2 regions of the Pantoea folii genome follow, and region 1 is predicted to be linked to the other one. Evidence: predicted binding sites of a transcription regulator. Region 1 holds the regulator's gene; the other holds the start of a gene.
What was found. Region 1 encodes PurR, which represses purine synthesis genes. Its sites were predicted from a motif close to CANGCAAACGTTTGCNTG; they were not measured.
Positions count from the first base shown of each region.

Region 2: a site for PurR is predicted at 3,065-3,082, ahead of purE (5-(carboxyamino)imidazole ribonucleotide mutase). Genes of this name have one in related genera too.

Region 1 covers NZ_JBWXON010000031.1:4,563-12,019, reverse strand. The annotation lists gene AC1MDE_RS24965 (TetR/AcrR family transcriptional regulator) at 1-349, shown strand, start outside; gene nemA (N-ethylmaleimide reductase) at 400-1,497, shown strand; gene gloA (lactoylglutathione lyase) at 1,607-2,014, shown strand; gene rnt (ribonuclease T) at 2,123-2,791, shown strand; gene AC1MDE_RS24945 (Grx4 family monothiol glutaredoxin) at 2,882-3,217, opposite strand; gene AC1MDE_RS24940 (C40 family peptidase) at 3,582-4,367, shown strand; gene cydH (cytochrome bd-I oxidase subunit CydH) at 4,453-4,542, opposite strand; gene purR (HTH-type transcriptional repressor PurR) at 4,816-5,841, shown strand; gene punR (DNA-binding transcriptional activator PunR) at 5,838-6,749, opposite strand; gene punC (purine nucleoside transporter PunC) at 6,858-7,457, shown strand, end outside.
Region 2 covers NZ_JBWXON010000024.1:62,778-70,234, reverse strand. The annotation lists gene ybbP (putative ABC transporter permease subunit YbbP) at 1-1,365, shown strand, start outside; gene purK (5-(carboxyamino)imidazole ribonucleotide synthase) at 1,410-2,474, opposite strand; gene purE (5-(carboxyamino)imidazole ribonucleotide mutase) at 2,471-2,980, opposite strand; gene lpxH (UDP-2,3-diacylglucosamine diphosphatase) at 3,181-3,897, opposite strand; gene ppiB (peptidylprolyl isomerase B) at 3,897-4,391, opposite strand; gene cysS (cysteine--tRNA ligase) at 4,610-5,995, shown strand; gene ybcJ (ribosome-associated protein YbcJ) at 6,169-6,381, opposite strand; gene folD (bifunctional methylenetetrahydrofolate dehydrogenase/methenyltetrahydrofolate cyclohydrolase FolD) at 6,381-7,247, opposite strand; gene AC1MDE_RS22900 (DUF1198 family protein) at 7,424-7,457, shown strand, end outside.

The DNA.
Region 1 (7,457 bases):
TCGGGAACGTTTGCTGGCCCACTTCCGCTATGGCGCAACGCTATTTATCGAGCAAGGCCATATCGTGGGCTGTTTGGGTGTGAAGTTATCGGCGGAAGTCTGCGATTTATCAGAACCGATGCGTGATGCCTTGCAGCATGGTGCCAGCGCTATGATCGCGACTTATGCCCGCTGTTTGAGCGAAGTCGCCGCTGAACAGCCGCTGCCGTATGGACAAACGCCCGAGCAACTGGCACAGCGCTGTTACCTGTTGTGGTTAGGCGCCAGTTTGCAAAGCAAAATTTCGCGAGAGTCAGGCCCGATTACCCTGGCACTTGAAACCATTGAACAGTGGCTGAATGGCCGCTGATTTTTAAAAACCGCAGTTTCTAGACGACCGGTCTACTTATAGGAGTCATCATGGCGAGTAAACAGCTGTTTTCCCCACTCAAAGTGGGCGCGATTACCGTACCTAACCGTGTATTTATGGCACCGCTGACGCGTCTGCGCAGCATTGAGCCGGGCGACATCCCAACCCCGCTGATGGCGGAATATTATCAGCAGCGCGCCAGCGCCGGTTTGATCATTACTGAAGCAACGCAGATCTCTTTCCAGGCGAAAGGTTATGCTGGTGCACCGGGTTTGCATACTCAGCAGCAAATTGCCGCGTGGAAAGTGATCAACGAAAGCATTCATGCGGCGAAAGGTCACAGCGCGGTGCAACTGTGGCACACCGGCCGTATCTCGCATAACAGCGTTCAGCCGGAAGGCAAAGCGCCTGTTGCACCCTCAGCTCTGGCTGCGGGCACGCGTACCTCATTGCGTGCTGAAGATGGCACTGTTTACCGTGAAGATACCTCCCTGCCGCGTAAATTGAGCGTGGCGGAAATTCAGCAGATCGTAAAAGATTTCGGTCAGGCGGCGGCAAACGCGCGTGAAGCCGATTTCGACCTGCTGGAGCTGCATTCTGCCCACGGCTACCTGATGCACCAGTTCCTGGCGCCGGGTTCCAACCAGCGTACCGATGAATACGGTGGCTCGATTGAGAAACGCGGTCGATTCGCGCTGGAAGTGGTGGATGCGGCGATTGCTAACTGGTCTGCCGATCGTATCGGCATTCGTATCTCGCCAATCGGAGCCTTCCAGAATCTGGAAAATGGTGCCGATGAAGAAGCTGCAGCGCTGTGGTACATCTCCGAGTTGGGCCAGCGTGGTCTCGCGTATCTGCACCTGTCTGAACCAGACTGGGCCGGTGGCCAGCCTTACAGCGATGCTTTCCGTGCAAAAGTGCGTGCGCTGTTCCCAGGCGTAATTATCGGTGCGGGTGCTTACAGCGTTGAGAAAGCTGACGACCTGATTGCACGTGGCTTGATTGATGCCGTGGCCTTTGGTCGCGACTTTATTGCTAACCCGGATCTGGTTGAGCGTCTGCAGCAAGACGCACCGCTGAATCCACAGCGTCCGGAAAGCTTCTACGGCGGCGGCGCTGAAGGTTATACGGATTACCCAAGCCTGTAAGAATCAAGCTGCCGTACCGGATGTGCGGCAGTGCTGTTTCTTCAGGGCATTAACTGGCTATACTTGCTAGTCTTTGTCATTCCCTGATGACTTTTCAAAAGAGGATGTTATGCGTTTACTTCACACCATGTTACGCGTTGGCGATCTGCAACGTTCTATCGATTTTTATACCCGTGTGCTGGGCATGCGCGTACTGCGTCAGAGCGAAAACACCGAATACAAATACACCCTGGCTTTCGTGGGTTACACCGAAGAGAGTGAAGGCGCGGTGATCGAACTGACCTACAACTGGGGCGTGGACAAGTACGACCTCGGAAATGCTTATGGTCATATCGCGCTGGGCGTCGATAACGTCGCTGAGACCTGCGAGCGCATCCGCAGTGTCGGTGGCAACGTGACGCGTGAAGCCGGTCCGGTAAAAGGCGGCACCACCATTATTGCCTTTGTTGAAGATCCCGATGGCTACAAAATCGAGCTGATCGAAAACAAACAGGCTGGTCACGGCCTCGGTCACTGATGCCGTTAGTCAGTCTGCTAATTTGCAGGCTGACTTCCCTCTCCTGCTGCACCCTCCTGTAATTTTTGCCATAATGCGCGCTGCCCCATTTCTTGCTATGAGATCCTGATGTCTGAATCGAACGCCTTAAACGCTCTTCATCAACGCTTCCGTGGTTTTTATCCTGTGGTTATTGACGTCGAAACCGCCGGCTTTAACGCGCAAACCGATGCACTGCTGGAAATTGCGGCCACCACGCTCAAGATGGATGAGGACGGTTGGTTACACCGTGATGAAACCCTGCACTTTCACGTTGAGCCGTTCGAAGGCGCGATCCTGAATCCTGCGGCGCTGGCGTTTACCGGTATCGATCCCTCCAACCCTTTACGCGGCGCGGTAAGCGAATACGAAGCGCTGCATGCTATCTTCAAGATGGTGCGCAAAGGCACCAAAGATCATGGCTGTAATCGCGCCATTATCGTGGCGCACAATGCAACTTTCGATTTGAACTTTGTGATGGCCGCCGCCGAACGCGCCAGCCTGAAGCGTAATCCCTTCCATCCGTTTGCGACCTTTGATACCGCGGCACTGAGCGGTTTGGTGTTGGGACAGACGGTATTGGCAAAAGCCTGCAAAGCGGCGGGGATGGAGTTTGATAGCACGCAGGCGCACTCCGCGCTGTACGACACCGAGCAAACGGCCACGCTGTTCTGTGAGTTGGTGAACCGCTGGAAACGTTTGGGGGGCTGGCCACTGGCTTTCAGTGAAGAACAGACTGAAGACGATGCCTCTGCCTGATTGGCTGATTGGCTGATTGGCTGATTGGCTGATTGGCTGATTGCCGGATGAGTACGCAAAGAAAAGGCCGACATGTGTCGGCCTTCGCAATTATTCCGCTTCTTTATACTTCTCAGCGGTTTCTTTCACCAGCGGCTGCAATTCGCCACGCTGGAACATCTCAACGATAATGTCGCAACCGCCGACCAGCTCGCCATCCACCCACAATTGCGGGAAAGTCGGCCAGTTGGCGTATTTTGGCAATTCTGCACGGACATCCGGGTTTTGCAGAATATCCACATACGCGAAGCGCTCACCACAGGCAGAAAGCGCCTGCACAGCCTGTGCTGAGAAACCGCAGCTTGGCAGTTTCGGGGAACCTTTCATGTATAACAGAATCGGGTTTTCTGCGATCTGGCGCTGAATTTTTTCAACAGTACTCATTATTGCCTTCCTTAATCCTTCACTTCGTGTTTGTTTATTGTAGCGACTTCAGCCCCGCACTGAAAACGGGATTTTGCGTTACCGACCAGCTGATCGCCATGTTTGTTAAGTGCTGAGGGTACAGATAACATTTTCCTATCATTAATAAGCATGAACAAATTAATAATTAGCAATAATTTCGCTGCGTTAAACAGCTGAAATCGCTCAATTTAGCGACATTATCTACCTGGTAACAGATTAATAGAAAAAGGCCTTACCTTTTGGAAAAAAAGTGGATTAGAATTGCTTCGGCGCTGATCGTTGATCAGATTTCTCTTACTCTGCCGCAGCCTGCTTTTTGCCAGACTGCTTAACCTGTAACCGGACTATGCGTTTACTGATTACGCTTTTCATACTGGCTTTTGCGCAACTGTTTTTTAACGTGGCTTCTGCTTCTCAGCATGCCCCGATTAATGCCAGTTTGCATAATGCTGAGAAAAAAAGTGCGCGTGAAGATGAGCGCCGCAAGCGACGCCCGGTTAAATCAACGGCTAAAAAGTCTCGCCTGACCACCGTGCAGAAGCTCAAGCTGAAAAAGCAGAGTAAAACCGAAACCGCCTTAAACAAATCCAGCCGCAAAAAATCCCTGCTGAAGTCGCCATTGAAAAAGTATGGCCATCAACGCCTCGCGAAAAAGTCCCCAGATGTGGACGATGAAGTTCAGGGACTCACTGGCATCAAGATGAGCAAATCCCACCGCCTGCGCTACCAAAAGGCACGCGAAACCGCGATGACGAAGTTGATGGGACAACTGGGCAAGCCTTACCAGTGGGGTGGCACCTCACCCCATACCGGTTTCGATTGCAGTGGTTTAGTCTGGTATGCCTATAAAGATCTCGTCAAATACAAATTCCCACGCACGGCGAATGAGATGTATCACCTGCACGATGCCGCGCCCATTAAGCGTGAGATGCTGGAGAAAGGGGATTTGGTATTCTTCCGCATCAATAATCGCGGGACTGCCGATCATGTGGGCGTTTACCTCGGCAACGGTAAATTTATTCAGTCACCCCGCACCGGTAAAGACATTCAGATTAGCGCATTGGGCGAAGACTACTGGCAGAAACACTATGTCGGTGCGCGCCGTATGATGACTCCAAAAACTATTCGCTAATTGTTGCGCAACATCCTGTGGCTCTCGCCACAAAAAAAGCCGGACGCTTAATCAGTGCCGGCTTTTTTTATTGATGCGCTTTGAATTAATGAAGAATGGCGGTGAAGCTAAACGCAATAATCATCAACAGTGCGCCAACCGTGGTCATTAGCGCCAGCTTTAAATCTGTACTCATCACTTCTCCTTAGTCACACATTTATTAGGGTTAAAACAATTTTCGCACAGCGGTGGGCAAAAATCTCGTCTTATCCGCGCTGGCTTGCTAGAATCGCCGCCTTTCGTTGCGCAACTGATTTTGCGCATGCTGTATTTACAGCCTGCTGAAGTGATTTTCCCTGCCTGATACGGCAGATTTGCCCCCCTTTTAGGGCATAAAACCCTTCGCAGACGCAAACGTTTAACAATATACTTATCAGTAAGTTGCGATAAGCCGGGGAGTACCTTTTTCATGGCAACAATTAAAGATGTAGCGAAACGCGCGGGTGTATCTACCACCACCGTTTCGCATGTCATCAACAAAACGCGTTTTGTTGCAGAGGAAACGCGTAACGCCGTATGGGAAGCGATTAAAGAGCTGCACTATTCGCCGAGCGCCGTTGCGCGTAGTCTGAAGGTGAATCACACCAAAACGCTGGGACTGTTAGCCACTTCCAGCGAAGCGCCCTACTTTGCCGAAATTATCGAAGCGGTTGAGAACCACTGTTTCGAACGCGGCTATACCTTGATTCTGGGCAACGCACATAACGATTTGCAAAAGCAGCGCGCTTACCTGTCGATGATGGCGCAAAAGCGTGTGGATGGTCTGTTAGTCATGTGCTCCGAGTATCCTGACGATTTGCTGCAGATGCTGGAAGACAACCGCAACATTCCGATGGTCGTGATGGACTGGGGCGCCTCTCGCGGCGACTTCACCGATACCGTACAGGATAACGCCTTCCAGGGGGGTTACCTGGCTGGACGCTACCTTATCGAGCGCGGTCACCGAGATATCGGTGCGATTCCGGGTCAAATGGAGCGCAACACCGGCGGCGGGCGCCATGCGGGCTTCCTGCAGGCGATGAGCGAAGGCGGTGTGACCGTGCGGCCTGAATGGGTTGTTCAGGGCGACTTCGAGCCAGAATCGGGTTATCAGGCGATGCAGCAGATCCTTAATCAGAAACAGCGTCCGACCGCCGTGTTCTGCGGGGGCGATATCATGGCGATGGGCGCGATCTGTGCCGCCGATGAGATGGGACTGCGCGTGCCGCAGGACATCTCCGTGATTGGCTATGATAACGTGCGCAACGCGCGCTACTTCACCCCTGCGCTCACTACAGTTCACCAGCCGAAAGCGGAGTTGGGCAAAAAAGCGCTGGAAATGCTGCTGGATCGCATCACCAGCAAACGCGAAGAGCCGCAAACCATTGAGGTCCAGCCTACACTGATTGAGCGTCGCTCCGTGGCGGACGGTCCATTCCGTGATTACCGCCGTTAAAGCTGATTTTCGCTGAGCCACTCGTGGTTCAGCGTTTCAGCATCGCCAAGATAGGCGAGTAACCACTCCAGCGCGGGTGACGCACGCTGTTCTGACCAACTGACGCAGCAGGGACTTTCCGGAAACGGCTGCGGCAGTGATAGCTCCACCAGCGCGCCACTGTCGAGTAAAGGTCGCGCGAGGTGGCCCGGCACCATGCCCACGCACAATCCCGCCTGCAAACAATCCATCCCTGTTTCCCACTCTGGCACCACTAAACGCCGCTGATTATCCAATGTCCAGGTCATGCGTCGTGGTAATGCGCGAGAGGTATCTTCCAGTACCAGCGATGGCCAGGCACGCAGCGCTTCTTCGTTGAGATCGGCACTCGCGGCCAGAGGATGATCAGGACTGACCACACAACACCAGTTGAGAGCACCCATATCCTGAAAGGCAAAACGTCCACCCACCGGGATTGCCTGGGTGGCACCAATCGCCACATCGACCCGCCCGTCTGCTAAGGCATCCCATACACCGTTAAATACCTCGTAACTGATGATCAATTCCATATCCGGGAAATGACGGTAAAAATCCTTTACCAGTTGTCGGGTACGCTGGGGTTTTACAATGCAATCCACGGCAATACTGAGCTGTCCGCGCCAGCCATTCGCCAGTTGCTGGCATTGCCTGCGGGTTGCCAGCATTTTTTTGATAACAGATCGCCCTTCCCGCACAAAATGCTCGCCTGCAGGGGTTAACACCACCTCACGGTGCTGACGCTCAAACAACGGCACGGCCAGCCAGGTTTCCAGCTGGCGCACCGTATAGCTAACGGCAGAGGGCACGCGATGTAATTCCTGCGCCGCTGCGCTGAAACTGCCATTGCGCGCGACGGCGTCCACTACTTCCAGCGCATACTCAGACCACATACTTTTGCCTTCAAAAATTTTAACAGCACTGCGCAAATATTAGCGTTTCACAAAGAATGACGCACTCTTTTACACTCCCCGACGTTCAATCTGCCAATGAGAATTACTATGTTGTCGTCAAAAGGATTTATGCCCTATCTTGCCGTGCTCAGCATGCTCGGCTTCCTCGCTACGGATATGTATCTGCCTGCTTTTGGCGATATGCAGCGTGACTTCGCCACCGCGCCGGGCACCATCAGCGCCAGCCTCAGTCTATTTCTCGGTGGTTTTGCCTGCGCCCAGGTATTCTGGGGACCGTTATCAGATCGCTTTGGACGTAAACCCATTTTATTGGCAGGTTTGACGATTTTTGCCCTGGGTTGCCTGGGGATGTTATGGGTGACGGACGTCAATATGATGCTGGCACTGCGCTTTGTGCAGGCGGTTGGCGTGTGCGCCGCCGCGGTCAGCTGGCAGGCACTGGTGGTCGATCGCTACCCCAAAGCCCAGGCCAATAAAGTTTTTGCTACCATAATGCCGCTGGTTGCCCTTTCTCCTGCGCTGGCACCTTTGTTAGGTGCATGGCTGATGGGCCATTTCCACTGGCGCAGTATCTTTGTCGTGCTGACGATCATTGCCGTGCTGCTGGTCATCGGCACGCTGCAGCTTGCTGCGCCTAAAAAAGCCAAAGCAGATAATGCTCCGCAACCCGGCTGGCTGAATCTGCTC
Region 2 (7,457 bases), on a different contig from region 1:
GGATTGCGCCCCTATCGCCTGCTGATGGCGACGCAGCCGCTGCGTGTGCTCCGGCGCGATGCGGTGGCGAATGTCTGGCCGCTGCGGTTTTATCTTCCCGCGATGGCGCTGGTGGTGGTTGGCCTGCTGGCGTTATTGATGGGCGGCAGCAAAATGCTGTGGGCGCTGCTGGCGGGCGTGGTGATGCTGGCGCTGCTGCTGTCACTGCTCGGCTGGGGCACGCTGCTGCTGCTGCGTAAGCTGGTGGTGCGCAATCTGGCGATGCGTCTGGCGATCAATCGTCTGCTACGGCAGCCGGTGATGACGCTGAGCCAGCTGGCGGCATTTTCGCTCTCCTTTATGCTGCTGGCGTTACTGTTGGTGATGCGCGGCGATCTGCTGGATCGCTGGCAGCAGCAGTTACCGCCGGATGCGCCAAACTACTTCCTGCTCAACATGACGCAGGAACAGGTGCCGCAGGTGCGCGACTTCCTCAATCAGCATCATATTAAACCGGAATCCTACTACCCGATTGTGCGTGCGCGTCTGACCGAGCTGAACGGCAAAGAAGCCGATCCGAAGATGGATAACGCGCTGAACCGCGAACTCAATCTGACGTGGCAATCGGAGCGTCCGGATCACAATCCGCTGCTGGCCGGGAGCTGGCCGCCGAAAGCCGGTGAAGTATCGATGGAAGTGGAGCTGGCTGATCGCCTTGGCCTGAAGCTCGGCGATACGCTGACCTTCAGCGGTGATACCCAGCAGTTCAGCGCCAAAGTCACTAGCCTGCGCAAAGTGGATTGGGAGAGCCTGCGGCCGAATTTCTTCTTTATCTTCCCGCCGGGCGCGCTGGATCAACAGCCGCAAACCTGGCTGACCAGTTTCCGCATGGACAGCAATCCGGCACTGCTGGCACAGCTCAATCGCGCCTTCCCGACGCTGAGTTTGCTGGATGTCGGCAGCATGCTGAAGCAGATCGGTCTGGTGCTGGCGCAGGTCAGTCAGGCGCTGGAGATCATGGTGGTGCTGGTGACGGTGTGCGGCGTGCTGCTGCTGCTGGCGCAGATTCAGGTCGGTATGCGTCAACGCAGACAAGAGCTGGTGGTGTATCGCACGCTGGGTGCCAGTAAACGCCTGCTGCGCGGCACGCTGTGGTGCGAGTTTGCCTTGCTTGGTGTGGTGTCGGGGATCGCGGCGGCACTGGGCGCAGAAGCGGCGCTGTGGGGATTACAGCGTAAAATCTTCGATTTCCCCTGGGAGCCAGACTGGACGCTGTGGATTGCATTGCCGATTTGCGGCGCGCTGCTATTGTCAGTGTGCGGTGGCTGGCTGGGCGTGCGACTGCTGAAAGGGAAGGCGCTGTTCAGGCGGTTTGAAGCGGCTTAATCTTGTGCACAAAAATCAAAGGCCGCTTGCGCGGCCTTTTTCATTTACAGCTTCTCAACCGCCCAGGCAATTCCGCTGGCGTACTCTTCCGGTAGCAGCGGCATCAGCGCGTTCAGCGCCGCCGTAAGGCGTGCCTGATCGCTATCGGTGAGATTTAAGTGCCCCACCTTACGGCCAGGACGCACTTCTTTGTCATACCAGTGCAGATGCACCAGCGGCTGTTGCAGCCAGTCGACATTCACGTCGGTGCCAATCAGGTTCACCATCACCGACGGCGCAAACACCACCGGTTTCGGCAGTGCCAGACCCAGCACCGCACGCAGATGCAGCTCAAACTGGCTGATCGACGCGCCGTTCTGCGTCCAGTGACCGCTGTTGTGCACACGCGGCGCCAGTTCGTTGATCAGCAGACCTTCAGGCGTGATGAAACACTCCATCGCCATCACACCAACGTATTTCAGCTCATGCATGATCGCGCTGAGCATCGCTTCCGCCTGCTGCTGTTGCGCGGCATCGGCCTGCGGGAAGGCCACGCTGGTGCGCAGAATGCCGTCCTGATGCAGGTTATGGGTCAGTGGATAGAACACTGTGGTGCCATCCTGACCGCGCGCACCGACCAGCGACACTTCACCGCTGAAGTTGATGCCCTGTTCAACGATGCACTCGCCGTAGCACTCATCCGGCAACGAATCGGTTTCATTGGCGCGCAGACGCCACTGACCGCGACCGTCATAACCGCCGGTGCGACGTTTCACAATCGCCAGTTCGCCCAGCGAGCTGAATACCTGCGGCCACTCGCTTTTATCCGCCAGCAACTGCCAGGGCGCCGTCGCCAGGTTCAGCTGATCGAGCAGCTGTTTCTGCGTCAGGCGATCGGCCAGACGCGGGAAGATATCGCGGTTCACAAATGCCGGATGCAACGCCAGCTCACGCGTTAACGCGGTTTCCGGCCAGCGCTCAATCTCTGCGGTGATCACGCTTTCGGCGATTGGCAGGGCAGAAGGTTCGGCATCCAGACCCACCGGATACACCGCGATGCCCAGCGGTTCGCCCGCCTGGCGCAGCATACGGCCTAACTGACCGTTGCCGAGTACGCAAACCGGTTTCATGCATCCACCCGCGGATCTGGGTTGTTCAGCACTTCGTCAGTCTGGGTTTGACGCCAGGTGGCGAGACGCGCCGCCAGGTCTTTGTCATGCACCGCCAGAATCTGTGCCGCCAGCAGCGCAGCGTTAGCCGCACCGGCTTTACCGATCGCCAATGTGCCGACAGGAATACCGCGCGGCATCTGCACGATGGAGTAGAGGCTATCCACACCGCTCAGCACGGCGCTTTGTACCGGCACGCCCAGCACTGGCACCAACGTTTTGGCAGCAATCATGCCCGGCAGATGCGCAGCACCGCCCGCTCCGGCAATGATCACGTGGAAACCGTTATCCGCGGCGGTTTCGGCAAAGCTGAACAGTTTGTCTGGCGTACGGTGAGCAGAGACCACTTCAACGTGGAACGGAACATCCAGGCTGTTAAGAATTTCCTCGGCGAACTGCATGGTAGCCCAGTCACTTTTAGAACCCATGACGATGGCGATACGAGCCGGGGTGGCGTTGGATGACATGCGGTCAACTCCTGTGAATAGTCAAACGAACCTGGCCGGGCGGGCAGGTAAAGAAGGGCACAGAGAATAGCATGAGAAGAGAGCAAGGAAAACGGTTGCGTGGCCGGAAAACGGGCAATGATGCGTCAGGATGGGCAGATGATGAATCTTCATCCCGCTAAGTGTCGAGCACTGGCGCGCCCGACTATGAAGATGCGATTTTAAAACGGGAATTCGATCAGCTGCACGCCATCGGCATCAACCTGAATCATCGAACCATTTTCATGCCAGGCACCGAGTACCACACGTTGGGCGCTTTCACCTTGCACCAACAGCTCATGCACCGCCGGACGGTGAGTATGCCCGTGAATCAGAATCCGCACCTGCTGGCGCGTCATCGTATCGATTACGGCTTGCTGATTAACATCCATGATGCTCATCGACTTGTGCTGATTGGCTTGCTTGCTGTCGGCGCGCATACGTGCGGCAATGCGCATACGAATCCGCAACGGCAGGGCGAGGAACAAGCGCTGTAGCCAGCGCTGATGCACTTTGGCGCGGAAGCGCAGGTAGCCTTCATCGTCAGTACATAAAGTATCGCCATGCATAATCAGCACGCGATGGCCGTACAGGCTGAGCACTTGCTCTTCCGGTAGCAACGTCATCCCGCTGGCACGCGCAAAACGTTTACCGAGCAGGAAGTCTCGATTGCCATGGATGAAGAATGTGGGGATTGGCAGGGCTTTTAGTGCAGCAGCGATTTCACGATGTAGCGGATTAGGATCATCATCGCCAATCCAGGCTTCAAACAGATCGCCGAGGATGTAAAGCGCATCGCAATCGCGCGCATCACCCTGCAAAAAATGCAGAAAACCGGCAGTAATTGCCGGTTCTTCTGTGCACAGATGCAAATCTGCGATAAACAGCGTGCGCGACATTACTCGCTAACAGTCACTTTCTGGATGACAACGTCGTCAACCGGAACGTCCTGATGCATGCCGCTGCGGCCCGTTTTCACCGCTTTGATTTTCTCAACCACGTCCATGCCTTCAACCACTTCAGCGAACACGCAGTAACCCCAGCCCTGCAGGCTTTCGTCACGGAAGTTCAGGAAGTCGTTGTCTGCTACGTTAATGAAGAACTGTGCAGTCGCAGAGTGTGGCGCCTGAGTACGGGCCATCGCCAGCGTACCTTTGGTGTTCTTCAGACCGTTGTTGGCTTCGTTACGGATGTCTTCTTTGGTGTCTTTCTGCTTCATGCCAGGCTCGAAACCGCCGCCCTGAATCATGAAACCGTTGATAACACGGTGGAAGATGGTGTTGTCGTAGAAACCTTCACGGCAGTAGTCCAGGAAGTTTTTCACGGTAGCCGGCGCTTTGTCATCGAAGGTTTTGATTACGATGTCGCCATGGTTCGTCTGGAAAGTGACCATTATATTCGTCCTGTTACGGGTGTCGTCAGTATCAACTGCCGCGCCTGCTAAGCGGCGGGGCATTTTTGTAGACGCCTCTTATATCACAAATTCCGATGGCTCGTCAGTAAGGCAGCCACAGAAGGTAAGCGAGCGATGCACAACTGAGAAAAATACGGCACAATACCCAGCTACGCTGGAAAGGCGTATCCCGCAAACGTTAATAACGGAATCGTTCAATGCTGAAGATCTATAACACCCTGAGCCGTCAGAAAGAGGAATTCAAACCGATCCACGCTGGTCAGATCGGCATGTACGTCTGTGGAATTACGGTTTATGACCTTTGTCATATCGGCCATGGGCGTACCTTCGTTGCATTTGATGTGGTGTCACGTTATCTGCGCTATGTGGGCTATCAGCTCAAATATGTGCGTAACATTACCGATATTGAAGACAAGATCATCAAACGTGCCAACGAAAACGGTGAGAGCATCGAAACGCTGACCAACCGTATGATCGCTGAAATGCACAAAGATTTTGACGCGTTGGGTATTCTGCCGCCGGATCTGGAGCCGCGTGCCACGCGCCATATCCCTGAAATCATCGAACTGGTTGAGCGTTTAATCGAACGCAAACACGCTTATGTGGCCGATAACGGCGACGTGATGTTCGATGTGCTGAGCGACAAAGGTTACGGCGTGCTGTCGCGTCAGGATCTGACTCAGCTGCAGGCGGGCGCGCGCGTTGAAATCACCGAGATCAAACGCAACCCGATGGACTTCGTGTTGTGGAAAATGTCCAAACCTAACGAGCCCGCGTGGAATTCGCCGTGGGGCAACGGTCGTCCGGGCTGGCACATTGAGTGTTCCGCGATGAACTGCAAACAGCTGGGCACCCACTTCGATATCCATGGCGGTGGATCGGATCTGATGTTCCCGCACCATGAAAACGAAGTGGCGCAGTCAACCTGTGCGCACGACGGCGATTACGTCAACTACTGGATGCACTCCGGCATGGTGATGATCGATCGCGAGAAGATGTCGAAATCACTTGGCAACTTCTTCACCGTGCGTGACGTACTGGCGCATTACGATGCCGAAACCGTGCGTTACTTCCTGATGTCGGGCCACTATCGCAGCCAGCTCAACTACGGCGAAGATAACCTCAATCAGGCACGTGCGGCGCTGGAGCGTCTCTATACCGCACTGCGTCACACCGATGCCAGCGCCACGCCAGCAGGCGGCGAAGAGTTTGAAGCGCGCTTCCGCACCGCGATGGATGACGACTTCAACACGCCGGAAGCCTACTCGGTGTTCTTCGACATGGCGCGTGAAGTCAATCGCCTGAAAACCGAAGACAAAGCCGCCTCTGATGCTCTGGCCGCCAAACTGCGTCAGCTGGCGAACGTGCTCGGCATCCTGCAACAGGATCCAGAGCAGTTCCTGCAGAGCAGTGCGCAGGTGAATGATGACGAAGTGGCAGAGATCGAGCATTGGGTCAAAGCGCGTTCTGATGCGCGTGCCGCAAAAGATTGGGCACAGGCGGATGTGGCGCGTGACAAGCTGAATGAGCTGGGCGTGATTGTTGAAGATGGCCCGCAGGGTTCGAGCTGGCGTCGTAAGTAATAGCGTCGGGTGCGCGTTTATCGGCACCCGAATAGGCAGATTGAAGGGTGCGCTGTCAGCGGCACCCGAGTTGCCAGGTTGCTGGGTTCACGCTGATGCGTACCTGAAGTTACCAGCCGCAGAATAGCAAAAGGGGCGAACCGTAGTTCGCCCCTTTTTCATTGCCTGAACGCTTAAGCTACAACGGTAATTTTATAACCCGCGAACTCAACTTTCTGGCCTGCCACAATCTTGCAGCGCTTACGCGTTTCGATTGCGCCATCAACACGCACTTCGCCATCCGCGATAGCCACTTTTGCCTGCGCACCGCTCTGTACCCAACCTTCAAGTTTCAGCAGGTCACACAAATCAACGTGAGCATGTTCGCCCAAAGAAAAACTGGCCATTATGCCTCCTCCACGTCGTGATACTCTTCGCACGCGACTAATGTATTTTGAATCAGGGTCGCGACAGTCATTGGACCGACGCCACCGGGAACCGGGGTGATATAAGACGCACGCTCAGACGCGCTCGCAAAATCCACATCGCCCACCACTTTACCGCTCTCCAGACGATTGATGCCAACATCAATCACCACCGCGCCTGGCTTGATCCAGTCACCCGGAATAAAGCCTGGTTTACCGACCGCCACCACCAGCAGATCGGCATGCTCAACGTGATGACGCAGATCTTTGGTGAAACGGTGCGTGACGGTAGTGGTGCAGCCCGCCAGCAGCAGCTCCATGCTCATCGGACGACCAACGATATTGGATGCGCCAACCACCACGGCGTTCAGGCCGTAGGTATCGATATTGTAGCGCTCCAGCAGCGTGACGATGCCGCGTGGCGTACAAGGACGCAGCTTCGGCGCACGCTGGCACAGACGACCGATGTTGTAAGGATGGAAGCCATCGACATCTTTGTCCGGCACGATACGTTCCAGCACTTTGACATTATCGATGCCGGCTGGCAGCGGCAGCTGAACCAGAATACCGTCGATTTCGCTGTCATTGTTCAGCGTATCGATCAGTTCCAGCAGTTCGGCTTCGCTGGTGGTCGCAGGCAGATCGTAAGAGCGGGAGATAAAGCCCACTTCATCACAGGCGCGACGTTTGCTGGCGACATAGATCTGCGAAGCGGGGTTCTCACCCACCAGCACCACTGCCAAACCTGGTGCACGTTTACCGGCTGCCAGACGCTGCTGTACTTTTTCGGCAACCTCAAGGCGCACCTGCTGCGCAATCGTTTTACCGTCAATAATTTTTGCTGCCATCAGAGAGGAAATCCATCTGTAGAGAGTTAAATCGGGGATTGGCGCCTATTCTGTCAGAAGCGCGTCCGGCTGTCAGGTAGAGATTCATTTCGCCCGTGCGTTTCACGACTTTCCGCAGTGACGTGAGACCGCCTTAGCGCGTATTATGTCCCTCAGGAAATTATGTGGATGCCGTGATGATTTGGTTAATACTCGCCACGCTGGCGGTGG